DNA from 3 places in the Bacteroides caecimuris genome. Region 1 is predicted to be linked to each of the others. Evidence: riboswitches for the same ligand, from Rfam matches in the RefSeq annotation. Region 1 holds a riboswitch; each other region holds the start of a gene.

Region 1 (5,219 bases):
TATCTCCAATTTTCGGATGACACGAGGCAGCTTGACGAACTTCGGGAGAAAGGCGATTACGAGGGATTGCTGACGCTTGCCAAGGAGTATTACGACGGCAATGGCATCAACGAACAGCATACTTATTTATCGGCCACGAACAACAAGGGTGACAGCCTTATTGCCGAGGATGAGAATTTCGCTGTCGTGTACAACGGGAGTGTCGGGGGAACCTACGAGGTGATGTTGAAATTCACGGAGCAGGAAATCCGAGACCATATCCGGCGTTACGGTGTCGATATCGCCGGAGATACAATAAAAGGGGTTGCCAGGGAGATGGCGGCGGAACAGTTCTCCGCTTTGGCGTATCAAAAGATTCCGGCCTTCGAGATGCCGAACGGTGAAGTGCTATATGTCGAATATAACAAGGAATCCGATACGCTTGATGTCGGGCAACCCACCAATGCCGGGCTGGTCGCGCAGCATCGTTTCCCTTACGACCACAATGTCGGGCTGGATGCCAATCTGCAAGCCGTGAACGAGAAGCTGAACGAGCTGGAAGAGTATCGGGCAGAACTACAAGAGGCAGAATACGGCAGCGGTATGCGCCGGTAAGGATGGAAAGAAAAAGATGCGGAACTGGTTGGCTCCGCATCTTTTTTGCAGTTTATTTCCCCAACAAACCGTCTATCATAGACTGTAAATTTGCTATGTCGCAATACTGGTTACATCCCCCTCGGTAGTCCTTTCCATTTTGAGCTGTCCGTATCAGAAACGAATCGAGTTCAATTCTTACGCCGCTGCCCATTCGTGACAGACCGGAAGAGTGGCTGATGTAAACGAACTTGCCGTTGCGCTCAATGAAGCAGGAGGTGTCATAATGCCCTTTTGAATTGGAAGCCACCTTTGCACCAACGGCTGCGGCATATTTGGAAATCTCACGCACCAATGCTGTCTGGAAACTGCGGTACTCTTTTGAAACATAGTCTCCTGCATCTGCAAGTATAGCGTCCTGCCATTTGGTATAAAAATTCTGTGCCATATTGATATTTATTATTATTCGTTCCGCAAATAACTTTTCCATTTCTCGCCGTCAATGGTCAGTTTGCCCATTTCCCAATCGTATTCCACTTCCGGTATATTGGTATAAGGGAAATGAACGGTGTAGCCTATCTGTCCGTAAGAGCAATGCAGAGGGGTAACGCAAATCTCCCAACCGAAGTAAGATTGCGGCGTGCAGTATTTTCGCCAGTTGAAACGACCTGCGGCAATATTGCCGCAAAGTCGTTTGAGTATGTCGTTTGTTGTCATTCTGTACCTCCTTTGCTGAGTATGGTGAGTTGTTCGGGACGGTCTGGAAACCAATAAGCATCACTGTCGATATATACGCATCTATAGCCATTCCAAGGTTTTCTGAAAGCTAATACTTCTTTGGGGCCAAATACCACCCCGTAGTCGTTTGTAAACGCCACCATATCGCCTACAGCCAAATCACTGTCTGTTTCCATGACTTCGGACAACCGGCTGAAAAACTCCATGCCCTCGGCTTCACGCTCTTTCTTCCAGCGCATAAACTCCTCTTTGTGGCTTCTTGATGAGCCAATAGGTAATAACTCCGATGCCAAAACCTCTGTCTCGGAAGAGCTTGTTGAGATTAAGATGATGCTGTCACTATCCACTTTTTCGGGAGTTGAGATAATTCGACATTCTATATCATTATCGGCAGTGTGCCAAAAAAGGAGGTTGCCTTGCTTGATGAAATCGTACTTGCTCATTGTCTTTTGATTTATTGTTTTTTTTATTTCCCTTTTCTTGAAGCCTTTTGACTTCGCCCAAAGGGGTTGTTTTCATGTGCGTCACAAACGGGGGGATGCAAGAACGATGAGCAAGGAACCTGCAACGAAATTTTATGAAATACCGTCATCTCCGATTACGGAAAGTTGTCGTCAAATTTTATTTCAGGTAGCGATAGCGGTACTTGGGCAATGTTCGTCCACCGTACCTTTGCACACGAAAACAGACCTGCGGCGTATGTCGGGGCTGTGAAGGGATTATACCCTTAAAACAGGAATATACCGGCTGTGAAACCGGTGGCGGAAGCTCTGCAGAGCATATTTATAAAAGTAACCGGGGAGCCTGTGCAAAAAAGAGAGCAACCACCCACTTTTGAGGCGGGTGGTTGCCAATGTTTCGGACAAACATCAGAAGTGGTAATCAACAACTCCTCCGATGTAGAGTATCGTTCCCGGTTCAAGCCTACAAACAAACTCCATAAACGTAAAGGACTGTTCGGCAAAAGACTGCAGCCATCGCCATCCAAATAGAAATGATAGGCGACATCCAACGGATTTTCCACTGCCTGTTTGAGATAATAGGTCGAACCCCATTCCAACATATTATCTGCCGTAAGAGCATTCGCTCTTTTTTTGATATTGGCGACATACTCCTCTTTCCATTGCTCTATTCCACCATTATAGCGCATGGTGTCATCGGATATAAGCTCGAACATTCCTTTGGGCAAGGCATGATTGACCAAATTGGCAATATCCTCTTTACGGTCTTCCTCGTCTATTTCTGAACAATAGTCATAGAAGCTCCCGTCTCCTTGCTGGAGTGTGTCCTCATTCAGATAGTTTTCTTTGTCTATCGGCTCCGTTGAAATTTGAAAAATCCTGCTGTGCATAATTGTAAATTTTAGATTGTCAAATATTTTCTTTTTTTCCTTTTCTTGAAACTCTTTTGGCTTCTCGTCGGGGAATGATTTTTATGCAGGACTGACAGCGGGAAAAGGACGGATAAGGCAAGTAAACAGTGTACGGGATGAAACGGAATACCCAACCGCCCAATGTAAGAGCACAGTCAGGCTCGTCCGACTATGCCCTGCAACGAGGTGGGGAGTGAAAGTCAATCTTCGATTTGTGGAAGGCTGCCGTGAAGAATATCCGGGAACCGTTAGTGAAAGCGATACTTGACGACCAGACGCACGCTGTACCTTTGCATATAAAATCTCTCCGAAGAGAATTGCCGACGTGAGATGAAAAGAGACCATAATTGAGAAACGCTATTATTCATAAGGGGAAAAGACTATTCGTGGTTGTTATAAATGCTTGATTAACATGAAAATACAATTCGCGCCATAAAATAATCCTTTCTTGAAATAAAAATCACAGAAAAAGAAACAAGATTAAAAAATAACCATTAACTTTGCACCAGTCAAGTTTCCAATCGAAGCGTCGAACGGAATTAAAAGGGAATCCCGGTGAAAATCCGGAGCTGTACTCGCAGCTGTAAGTCCTATTAAAGTTTATCGCACTCTTTGCCACTGGTGAAAGCTGGGAAGGCGCGATAAGCGGGATGAGCCAGAAGACCTGCTTGATGAGATAGATTTAGTGACCACGGGATAATTGGCATTAGATTAAAATGAACAGAGGCTCGTCCACAGGCACCTATATTCTTTTTGATAACCGATTTCTCATTCGTTGCAAATCTGTCGCAATAAAAACGAATGTGTGTTTAAACTTTTTGTTTAACTTTTAATAATTAAGTTATGAAAAAGAATTTTAGATTCTTGGCAATGGCTGTTGTAGCAATGGCCGCCGCAGTGTTCACGGGATGTTCATCCGACGATGACTTCCTTGCTCCGTATGAGGAGAGTGCGATTCAAACCCGCGCGATAAGTTCTACCAATGCGCTTATCGATTTTGATAACGTACCTTCCAGCGTAATGGCTTCTGACCAGTATGGAAACAATCTCTATTCTGCCACGGCCAACGGCAAGCAGGTAACGACCGGCTACATCACTCAAATCGGGCAAACCGGTACGTACATTCAGTTCCCGATTAACTATTTGGAACAAGAATGGGTAAGCGGACAGCCTTGGGAATATGAATTTTGGAATGGTGGTTTTGCCATCTCTAATTTCCATAATCTGACACAGGGGGATTATCAAAACCAATGTAGCGTGTACTGGCCCAACGGCGGTCATAGCGGTAAAAATTTTGCTGTAGCTTTCGGTTATAGCGATTCATACAATGATTCACAAGCAACCTATGACAAATGTGCGAAGATTTACCTGACCGATGCAACCGGCTACAGAGTCGTTACCACAAACACTCCTGTCAAGGGTACACCGAAATATGGTAAATTCAACAGCGTATGGGTTTGTAATACGACTTATACCTACTTAGTCATGAAGGATGGCAACTCGTTTACACAAGGCTCTTTGTCGGCACAAAAAGGATGGTTTAAGGTGGTATTTGTTGCGTTGGATGCGACGGGTAAACCTACAGGTAAGGAAGTAGAATACTATTTGGCAAACTTCGATTCCAGTAAAGATGCAGAATCAGGTTTGACCAATAAAATCCGTACCGGATGGAATCAAGTGGATTTAAGCGGTTTAGGTGACAGCGTATGTACTGTAGCTATCAATTTCGAAGGAAGCGATTCAAGCGCATACGGATTGAACACTCCTGCTTACGTTGCTATAGACGATATTGATGTAACCGTAAACGAATAACATGAATTTGGGGCAAATGCTTTTTAACGGCAAGTGCAAAGTATTTGCCCCTTTTTATTATATCCCAATGGAGATTGTAATCAAATACTTTCTTCAAGGGAATTTCAGCATTAAAATTATAAATATAATGAAGAAGTATTTGCTTTTATTCTCCTTGACGATATTTCTATTTGCATGCAACAAAGACGAAGAAATATCGCAGGACGTGATATTGCCTCCTGTCATTGAGTTGGATAGCGAGGACGGAATCTACGTTGTAAAGATAGGAAAAGAGGTCGTTATTGAGCCGACCTATCAGAATGTCGATTACGCCGTTTATTCATGGAAATGCAACGGTCGTATCATTTCCGACGAGCCTCAATTGAAATACATTTTCAACGAATGCGGTTCGTATTACGTTACCCTGCGTGTGGATACGAGGGATGCCAGCACAGAGGAAGAAATTCGTGTGGATGTCAATGAATTGGCTCCGCCCGTTATTTCATTGGTAACCCCCTCTATAGGGCTTAAAGTTGTCGCAGGACGCGAGTATATCCTTACACCCGACATTCAAAATGCAGAAGGAGCTACTTATTTGTGGACTCTTAACGGAAACGAAGTCGGAACGGAAAATACTTATACATTCAAGCAAGATGAGTTGGGAACTTATGAACTGACCTTAACCGTAACAAATGAAGACGGACAATCAAAGAAGACAGTTTCTATTGAGGTTGTCGATAAACTT
Region 2 (5,219 bases), 800 kb from region 1:
TTGTTTAATACAAATTCCGACACCGAGCGGGAGAAAAAAGGCGTTTCGGCTACTTCAATCCGCACACGACTATAAGCTGTCTTCGATTTCAGCCGAACGGCAATACACGACTTCGGATTCCCCAAACACGTTGAATCCGACGGAACAATCACTTGTGCATCGGTGGTGGCAACAGACAGAATCGCCGAAGGAAATATATTCCCTCCCAGATCGTCTACAATCTCAAAACCGGAATTGAATGAAGTATATTTAAACACAGACATACTGCCAAGCAGAATTAACAGTACCACAACCGATCCTATTATTTCCTTCCGATGCCGTTTTAAGTCAATTTTTATCATTATTTGTAGTTTCTATAGTCAAACATTTCTATTATATCTCGCTAACAAAGATAACAAATAGCGAGCGTTTTTTCCTAAAGAAAGGTAGAAAAAGAAAGGATTATTTTGTATAAAGGAAAAAGGAAATTACCTTTGCTTTCAAAGTAAAAAAACAAATTATGAAAATGAACATAAATATTATTCCCGTTTTATGCTTCCTCTTGTTGTGCTCATGCAAAAACGGGAATGCCTCCAGCCAAAGTACAAACGAAACCATACAGGACACTATTAAATCCATCACCCTGCCTGCCATCCCCGCAATGATGACAGCTCCCGAACAACGAGCAGATTTTCTAGTAAAACACTATTGGGATAACGTCAATTTCGCCGACACCAATTACATCCACCACCCCGAAGTGACCGAACAAGCCTGGGCAGACTATTGCGACATACTAAACCACGTCCCTTTGGAAACCGCACAAGAAGCCATGCGGAAAACAATCGAGCGAACAAACGTAGACAAAAAAGTATTCACCTACATCACCGACCTGGCAGATAAATATCTATATGACCCTAACTCCCCCATGCGTAACGAAGAATTCTACATTCCCGTATTAGACGCCATGTTGGATTCCCCTCTGTTAGAAGAAATAGAGAAAGTACGTCCCAAAGCCCGCCGGGAATTAGCCCAGAAAAACCGTATCGGCACCAAAGCCCTGAACTTCAACTACACATTAGCCTCCGGCGCACAAGGTTCCCTCTACCAACTGCAAGCAGAGTACATCCTCCTATTCATTAACAACCCCGGCTGTCATGCCTGTACAGAAACGATAGACGCCCTGAGAAATGCCCCTATCATCAATCAACTTCTGGAGCAAAAGAGACTTACAGTCCTCTCCATCTATCCCGACGAAGAGCTGGACGAATGGAGAAAACACCTAAATGAATTCCCCCAAGAATGGATCAACGGATACGACAAGAAATTCGCCATCAAAGAGCAACAACTATATGACTTGAAGGCAATCCCCACCCTCTACCTTCTCAACAAGGAAAAGACTGTACTCCTAAAAGACGCCACCACACAAGCCGTTGAAGAATACCTGTTAATAAAAAGCGAACAATAAGCAGCCTTGATCCTTTCTTTTTGGTTCTTTCTCTTTCGTATCAAGACGAAAGAAAAAGAACATCCCTTTGGAAAAAACAAATAAACTCCCTATCTTTGCCGCGCATTGGTTTGCGACTCCCATGCGGGGGAAGCAATTAAAAGGGAATCAGGTGCAAGTCCTGAACAGTCCCGCTGCTGTAAGTTCCATACCAAGTTACAAGCAATTCACTCATTGCCACTGGAAACCAATCCGGGAAGGCGTTTGTAACAGGAACAAGTCAGAAGACCTGCCATGCAAATAAGTTTCACTGCTTTCGAGGAAAAAGCGTTGAGTCTAATGAACCGGACAAGTCGTCTATCATTTCATTCATCACTCTGATTCAGAGAAAGTGTGTTAAAACGGATAAACTCTGCCAAGTTTATTTATGCGTGTCCGGTCGAAGGGATTTCGCCCGGACACTTTTAACCAACAACAGACTGAAAAAGAAATAAATGAAAAAAAGAACATTTAATAAAGTGATCTTTGCAGTATTTAGCTGCCAACTCTTATCTATATCACTTTTTGCACAACAGCAAAAGGTAGATACGACACATACATATTCTATTCCCGAAATAACAGTATCAGATATCTACCAGACCCGCGAAATACGCTCAACCGCTCCCCTGCAAGTCTTCTCCAAAGATGCCCTGAAAAACCTGCACGCCCTGCAAGTTTCCGACGCGGTGAAACACTTTGCCGGAGTGACCGTAAAAGATTACGGAGGTATCGGCGGACTGAAAACAGTATCCATACGAAGCCTGGGAGCCCAACATACCGCCATCGGCTATGACGGAATCACCCTAACCGACTGCCAAACCGGACAAATAGATATCGGGCGTTTCTCGCTCGACAACGTAGACCGCCTTTCTCTAAACAACGGACAAAGCGATAACATCTTCCAACCTGCCCGCTTCTTCGCGTCAGCAGGCATATTGAATATACAGACACTCACGCCGCTATTCACCAAAGGCAAAAAGACCAACATAGCCGGAGCTTTCAAAACCGGCTCCTGGGGATTAATCAATCCCTCCCTGCTACTGGAACAACAATTCAATAAAACATGGAGCATGTCAGCCAATGGCGAATGGATGTCCTCCGACGGACATTATCCGTACACATTACATTATGGAAATGCGGCAGAAGACCTGTCCTCACGTGAAAAACGAAAGAATACAGACGTACAGACATTCCGTGCCGAAGCCGGACTTTACGGCAACTTCTCCGATAAAGAACAATGGCGATTGAAAGGCTACTACTTTCAGTCCTCCCGGGGACTACCCAAAGCTACAACCTTCTATAACGACCATTCCACACAACACTTGTGGGATAAAAATACATTCATACAAAGTCAATACAAGAAAGAATTCAGCCAGCAATGGGTGTTCCAAACCTCTGCCAAGTGGAATTGGAGCTATCAACGTTATCTGGACCCCGATACCAAGAACTCTTTTAAGAAAACGGAAAACAGCTATTACCAGCAGGAATATTATCTTTCCGCTTCTGTATTATACAGACTGTTGAGCAACCTCTCTTTCTCACTTTCCACAGACGGAAGCATCAACACCATGAACGCCGATCTCGCCAACTTTGTACACCCCACGCGTTACTCATGGCTAACAGCATTCGCCGGAAAATACGTAAATGACTGGTTAACAATCTCCGCATCCGCATTGGCAACCGTTATCAATGAAGATGTGAAAAAAGGCGGTAGTGCCGGCAATCACCGTAAGCTAACCCCTTATGTAAGTGCCGCTTTCAAACCTTTCCGGCATGAAGAATTCCGTGTCCGCTTCTTCTATAAAGACATTTTCCGTCTGGCAAGTTTCAACGACTTATATTACGAAGAAGTAGGCAACACCCAGCTAAAGCCGGAAAAGGCAAAACAATACAACATCGGACTGACATACAATAAAAATGTATGCCCGTTCCTACCCTATCTGTCAGCAACCATTGACGCTTATTATAACAAGGTGACAGATAAAATCATCGCCTACCCTACCAAGAACCTTGCCGTATGGAGTATGAAGAATCTGGGTGAAGTTGATATCAAAGGCATTGATGCCACAGGAAGCCTGTCCCTCCAACCTTGGGATAAAATACGCATCAACCTCTCGGGTAACTACACATACCAACGAGCGTTAGATGTCACCTCGCCCGATCCGAACACGTATGAATCGACATACAAACATCAAATAGCCTACACTCCCCGCGTATCTGCTTCGGGACAGGCAGGTGTCGAAACACCGTGGATCAATCTGTCTTATTCATTCCTTTTTTCCGGAAAACGCTATGCTTTAGGACAAAACATTGCCGAAAACCGATTGGATAGTTATAGCGACCATAGCATTTCGGCAAACCGTGACTTTCTAATCAGAAAAATCACGACCTCTTTCAGCGTGGAAGTATTGAACCTGCTGGATAAGAATTACGAGATTGTGAAATATTTCCCAATGCCCGGACGATCCGTAAGGGCGACAATAAAAATAAGATATTAACTATTACAAAGTAAGATATTGACGTGAAAAGGAAACTAATATATATATTCTCGTGCTGGCTGTCATTGATAATCTTATTTGCGGCATGTGATGATATGGAGGACAAGCCCTTCACATCAGGCATTATAGGCGATCCGACAGAAACGGGTACTGCCGAATTATATGTATTATGCGAAGGACTGTTCAATCAGAACAATAGCTCGCTGGCACGTTTTTCTTTCGGCAACCGGCAAATGATTCGTGACTATTTCAAAGCAGTCAACCGCCGGGGACTAGGAGATACAGCCAACGACATGGCTATCTACGGAAACAAGATATATGTGATAGTCAATATCTCCAGTACGGTAGAAGTGATAGACTTTCGTACGGGAAGCTCATTGAAACAGATTCAGATGTTGGCAGAAAACGGAAGTTCCCGTCAACCACGCTACATCGCTTTTCACAAAGAAAAGGCATACGTATGTTCATACGATGGAACCGTTGCACGTATAGACACAACCTCCCTATCCATAGAAGCTATCACATCAGTGGGACGCAACCCCGACGGTATTTGTGTACAAAACGAAAAGTTGTATATTTCCAATTCCGGTGGGTTGGACTATTCATCAGGACTGGGGGTAGACAACACGGTATCTGTTGTCGATATTGCCACATTTAAAGAAATTAGCAAACTAACAGTAGGTCCGAATCCCGGTAAAATAGTAGCAGGTCCGGACGAAACCGTTTATGTTGCCACCCGTGGCGAAGATGTAGAAGCCGGCAATTATAACTTCGTCAAGATAGACTGCCGGACAAACAAAGTTACTCAATCTAACGAGAAAGTACAAAACTTTGCCATCGATGGAGAGATTGCCTATCTATACAATTACAATTACATCACACAGAACTCTTCTATCAAGATGTTCAATCTGAAAACAGCAGAGACAATCCGTGAGAATTTCATAACTGACGGAACAGTAATTAAGACGCCATACGGCATCAACATCAATCCTTACAGCAACAATGTATATATCACCGAAGCCCGTGATTACACCACCTATGGCGACTTGCTTTGTTTCAACCAACAAGGACAACTCCTGTTCCGTCTGAACAACATCGGGCTTAACCCGAATACAATTGCATTCAGCAACAAAGCCTCACTAAGCGATGTTGATGGCAACGATGATGATAAGGAGAATCCTCTGGCTTTCGCCAATAAAGTATGGGAATATCGCCCTGCCCCCGGACAGTTTATCAACACCACCACTTCAGCATATAAG
Region 3 (5,219 bases), 1.1 Mb from region 1:
TTTCTTGTTTCCTCCCGAACAAGAAACCAACAAGAGAGCACCCACAAGTGCTCCAAAAAATAAAATATTCTTCTTCATAATGGTTCGTTTATTAAGTCTTTCGTACTATAACAATAAAAATCGTTTTTTGTTATAGACAAACAATGCATATTCGAGAAGTGTAGTGGAGATATTTAAAATGCAGCTAACGATGATTAAGGAATAAGCAACCAACGCGTATAAAAACAAAAAATGGCTACTCATCACGAGCAACCAATCTTTTGTTAACCTTAAATCTAATACTTATGAAAAAAACACAGTACAAAGGTACCATATTTCAGATAAATAGCAAATTTCAGTGCCTAAACAGACGATATTATAACAGGGTTTAATACTCCATGGAGCGTATTAACATTTCAGACTTCACGCGTTAACATTTAACATATTCATTCACATAAGTTGCTTCTTGGATAAGTAAGAATAAAAAAAAGGCTATCTATCCCAGACAGCCAATCTTTTGTTAACCTTAAATCTAATACTATGAAAAACACAGTACAAAGATACGGACTTTTCGGTTATCTCCAAATTTTCAGCCCAATACAACGCATCTTATAACATGGTTTAATAGAATCTGAACCGCATTAACAAATAAGCAGCCGGACATTAACATTTAACAGTTTCCTTAAATAATCAAGGCAAAAAAACGGAGGAAATGCAAATATTTTCCAATCGGGCACCCTGTTTTATTAAAGAGCGTTTATAAGGGTCAACAAATACCTCTGCCATCTGTTCTTAATAGAAAGTAACCAACAAATTCTCAACATATGAACAGATTCGAAAATAAAGTAGTTGTCATCACCGGTGCTGCCAGTGGTATTGGCGAAGCAACCACACGCCGCATTGTCTCCGAAGGAGGCAAAGTAGTCATCGCTGACCATTCTGAAAAAAAGGCAGAACAGCTTGCCAACGAACTTACTCATGCAGGGGCCGATGTGCGTCATGTCTATTTCTCCGCCACCGAACTCCAGAGTTGCAAAGAGCTGATTGATTTTTCTATGAATGAATATCAACGAATAGATATATTAATTAATAATGTAGGAGGAACCGATCCCAAACGTGACCTTAATATCGAGAAGCTGGATATCAATTACTTTGACGAGGCATTCCACCTGAACCTCTGCTGCACCATGTACCTTTCTCAACAGGTCATTCCTATCATGACTGCCAATGGCGGCGGAAACATTGTCAACGTAGCTTCCATAAGTGGACTTACGGCTGATGCTAACGGTACATTATATGGTGCCAGCAAAGCGGGCGTCATTAATCTGACGAAATACATCGCTACCCAAATGGGAAAGAAAAATATCCGTTGCAACGCAGTAGCCCCGGGATTGGTACTTACCCCCGCGGCATTGAATAACCTGCATGAAGATGTACGCAACATCTTCCTCGGCCAATGTGCCACTCCTTATTTAGGAGAACCGGAAGACGTCGCAGCCACCATCGCTTTTCTGGCTTCGAACGATGCAAGGTACATCACCGGACAAACAATCGTCGTGGATGGCGGCCTGACTGCTCATAATCCGACAGTTGCACTATCATAAAGATCAGATGACGTATAACTAGTAAAAAGAATATATCTTTATTAGCAACCATTACAAAAAATAAATTCTTTTCCTGTGTGTTACTGATACCTATCTTTGTACCCAACTAATAACAAAGATATAAAAGGATGGAAATATAGAAGATAAAAAAAAGAACGTCATGATTGTTAAAACACTACTAGATACAGATCTCTATAAGTTTACCACCTCGTATGCTTATATCAAACTGTTCCCCTATGCAATAGGTACTTTTAGTTTCAATGACCGGAATGAAACAAAATATACCGAAGCTTTTCTGGAAACACTCAAGACAGAGATCAAGAATTTTAGTCAGTTGAGCTTCACGGAAGAGGAGTTGGAATACATGACGAAGAATTGCAGATTCCTCCCGAGAGTCTACTGAGAGTGGTTGTCTTCTTTTCGTTTCGACCCGAATAAGATTGATATTCATCTGGATGAAGCCTGTCATCTCCACATCGAAGTGGCTGACTTGCTTTATATGATGAAGGAAAACATACCGGCAGTCTTGAAGAAGTACAGGCTTGCCTGTATGAGTTGAAGTTGAACAAGAATCAATAATCAAGACAACAGAAAGGCTATAAAAAGAAAAGCAGAAGTACCTCGATAGAAAATACTTTCTGCTTTTCCTTCATATATGTCCTACCGAATAACTATCAACCTAACCATATCAGGAGAAAGATGGTTTAGCAAAAGACTTCTCTGCATCATACTTCGCTCCTATCACTTTATCTTCCGGACTAAGAACAAGCATTGCACAAAATCGAAACTTTCGTGCAAAAAAGGAACATCCTATTCAATAATTATTTATCTTTGCCGCCCAAAATGGTTCAGAATCCGTATCCAACGGACGATGATTAATAGGGAACCGGGTGTAAATCCCGGACAGTCCCGCTGCTGTGAAACTCTGTTTAATGTCTTATAATTGAACTAATTTAACGCCACTGATGTTATTCGGGAAGGCAAATAAGACAAGAGTCAGTCAGAAGACCTGCCATTTTGTGTAAGACGCCCCTCTCCTCGTGGATTAGGAGAAAGAGTATCACTTGTTAAGCCCCAAATCAAAAAAATACTGTTTTTCGTCGGGTGGAGTATGTCCATTAGACGGGAAGACATTAATAAATATGTACTTAATTGAAAAAAGTATGATAAAAAAAATCTTAGTAGCCAATCGCGGTGAAATTGCCGTAAGGGTGATGCGTTCCTGCCGGGAAATGGAGATAACGAGTATCGCTATCTTCTCCGAAGCAGACCGCACCGCGAAACACGTACTTTATGCAGACGAAGCTTATTGCGTAGGGCCGGCAGCATCCAAAGAGAGTTATCTGAATATAGAAAAGATCATCGAAGTGGCAAAAGCAGCTCATGCAGACGCCATTCATCCGGGTTACGGCTTCTTGTCCGAGAATGCTACCTTCGCCCATCGATGTCAGGAAGAAGGAATCATCTTTATCGGTCCCAATCCGGAAACAATGGAAGCAATGGGAGATAAAATTGCCGCCCGTATCAAAATGATTGAGGCGGGAGTACCCGTAGTTCCTGGCACACAAGACAACCTGAAAAGCGTGGAAGAAGCCATAGAGCTTTGCAATAGAATAGGCTATCCGGTGATGCTGAAGGCATCTATGGGCGGTGGTGGAAAAGGTATGCGCCTCATCCATAGTGCCGAAGAAGTGGAAGAAGCATATACCACTGCCAAGAGCGAATCATTGTCTTCCTTTGGCGACGACACGGTTTATCTGGAGAAGTTTGTTGAAGAACCTCATCACATCGAGTTCCAGATTCTTGGTGACAAGCATGGAAACGTCATTCACCTGTGCGAACGCGAATGTTCCGTGCAACGCCGTAACCAAAAAATAGTGGAAGAGACTCCTTCGGTTTTCGTCACTCCCGAACTGCGAAAAGATATGGGTGAAAAAGCGGTAGCAGCAGCCAAAGCTGTGAACTACATCGGTGCGGGTACTATCGAATTCCTTGTTGACAAACACCGCAACTATTATTTCCTTGAGATGAACACCCGCTTGCAGGTGGAACATCCGATTACGGAAGAAGTGATTGGAGTAGATTTGGTGAAAGAGCAAATTAAAGTTGCCGACGGTCAAGTGCTTCAACTGAAACAAGAAGATATCCAGCAACGCGGACATGCTATCGAATGTCGTATCTGCGCCGAAGACACTGAAATGAATTTCATGCCAAGTCCGGGTATCATCAAACAGATTACAGAGCCGAACAGTATCGGTGTGCGTATTGACAGTTATGTATACGAAGGATATGAAATTCCGATCTACTATGACCCGATGATCGGTAAACTGATTGTGTGGGCTACCAATCGCGAATATGCGATTGAGCGGATGCGTCGTGTTCTTCATGAATATAAATTGACCGGAGTGAAAAACAACATCAGTTATCTGCGTGCCATCATGGATACTCCCGATTTTGTAGAAGGTCATTATGACACAGGATTCATCGCCAAGAACAGCGAGTTTCTGCAACAACGGATTACGCGCACCAGCGAATATTCCGAAAATATTGCCCTGATCGCTGCTTATATAGACTATTTGATGAATCTCGAAGAGAACAACAGCGGTATGGCTGCCGACAACCGCCCTATCAGCAAGTGGAAAGAGTTCGGTTTGCATAAGGGTGTGTTGAGAATCTAAATTTTAACAAAGAGAATTCAATTATGGAAATTCATATAGGAAACCGTGTGGCCGAAATAGAACTGGTCAGCAAGGAAGATAACAAGGTAGTGCTCACCATTGATGGAAAAACGTTTGAAGCAGACGTAGTGATGGCAGAAAACGGCACTTGCAACATCTTGATGGACGGACGCAGTTCGAACGCACAGCTGATTCGCCGTGATAACGGAAAAAGCTATAAAGTGAATACGCATTATAGCAGTTTCAATGTAGAAATCGTGGACAGTCAGGCAAAATATCTGCGTATGCGCAAGAAAGGGGAAGAAGAACAGAATGACTGTATCACTTCTCCGATGCCGGGCAAAGTAGTGAAAATACCTGTTGCAGTCGGCCAGGAAATGAAGACGGGAGACACCGCTATCGTTATTGAAGCCATGAAGATGCAAAGCAACTACAAAGTGACTTCAGATTGTCGTATTAAAGAAATTCTGGTTCAGGAAGGTGATAACATAACCGGCGACCAGACGTTAATAACATTAGAACCGATTGCATAATATTAAGAACGGATTGCATTATGGAAGAAATGAATAAAGCATACGCCACGTTCGAGGAACGTGACCGCATCGCTTCTCTTGGTGGAGGCGTCGATAAAATAGAGAAACAACACGAAAGCGGTAAAATGACTGCTCGCGAGCGTATTGATATGTTGCTTGACAAAGGTACTTTCGTTGAACTGGATAAATTGATGGTTCACCGTTGTACGAACTATGGCATGGATAAAAACAAAATTCCGGGAGACGGTATCGTTTCAGGTTACGGAAAGGTAGACGGTCGCCAGGTATTTGTTTATGCTTATGACTTTACCGTATATGGCGGTTCACTGTCTGCTTCCAATGCCAAAAAGATTGTGAAAGTACAACAACTTGCGTTGAAGAACGGTGCCCCGATTATCGCTTTGAATGATTCGGGCGGCGCACGT

The links. Region 1 has a riboswitch for cobalamin ahead of A4V03_RS08185 (DUF4465 domain-containing protein). Riboswitches for the same ligand answer to the same signal wherever they lie in the genome.
Region 2: linked by a shared signal. The riboswitch ahead of A4V03_RS11760 (TonB-dependent receptor plug domain-containing protein) and the one ahead of A4V03_RS08185 (DUF4465 domain-containing protein) in region 1 are both predicted to bind cobalamin.
Region 3: linked by a shared signal. The riboswitch ahead of accC (acetyl-CoA carboxylase biotin carboxylase subunit) and the one ahead of A4V03_RS08185 (DUF4465 domain-containing protein) in region 1 are both predicted to bind cobalamin.

The regions. Positions count from the first base shown of each region.
Region 1 covers NZ_CP015401.2:1,912,477-1,917,695, forward strand. The annotation lists gene A4V03_RS08160 (zincin-like metallopeptidase domain-containing protein) at 1-594, shown strand, start outside; gene A4V03_RS08165 (hypothetical protein) at 647-1,021, opposite strand; gene A4V03_RS08170 (hypothetical protein) at 1,036-1,290, opposite strand; gene A4V03_RS08175 (hypothetical protein) at 1,287-1,754, opposite strand; partial or broken gene A4V03_RS08180 (hypothetical protein) at 2,181-2,662, opposite strand; cobalamin riboswitch at 3,178-3,369, shown strand; gene A4V03_RS08185 (DUF4465 domain-containing protein) at 3,527-4,495, shown strand; gene A4V03_RS08190 (PKD-like domain-containing protein) at 4,497-5,219, shown strand, end outside.
Region 2 covers NZ_CP015401.2:2,708,631-2,713,849, forward strand. The annotation lists gene A4V03_RS11750 (hypothetical protein) at 1-341, opposite strand, end outside; gene A4V03_RS11755 (DUF5106 domain-containing protein) at 500-1,444, shown strand; cobalamin riboswitch at 1,533-1,734, shown strand; gene A4V03_RS11760 (TonB-dependent receptor plug domain-containing protein) at 1,918-3,960, shown strand; gene A4V03_RS11765 (YncE family protein) at 3,984-5,219, shown strand, end outside.
Region 3 covers NZ_CP015401.2:3,046,517-3,051,735, forward strand. The annotation lists partial or broken gene A4V03_RS21775 (DUF6845 domain-containing protein) at 1-78, opposite strand, end outside; gene hdhA (7alpha-hydroxysteroid dehydrogenase) at 804-1,583, shown strand; partial or broken gene A4V03_RS13285 (nicotinate phosphoribosyltransferase) at 1,744-2,082, shown strand; cobalamin riboswitch at 2,411-2,614, shown strand; gene accC (acetyl-CoA carboxylase biotin carboxylase subunit) at 2,747-4,261, shown strand; gene A4V03_RS13295 (acyl-CoA carboxylase biotin carboxyl carrier protein subunit) at 4,285-4,794, shown strand; gene A4V03_RS13300 (acyl-CoA carboxylase subunit beta) at 4,815-5,219, shown strand, end outside.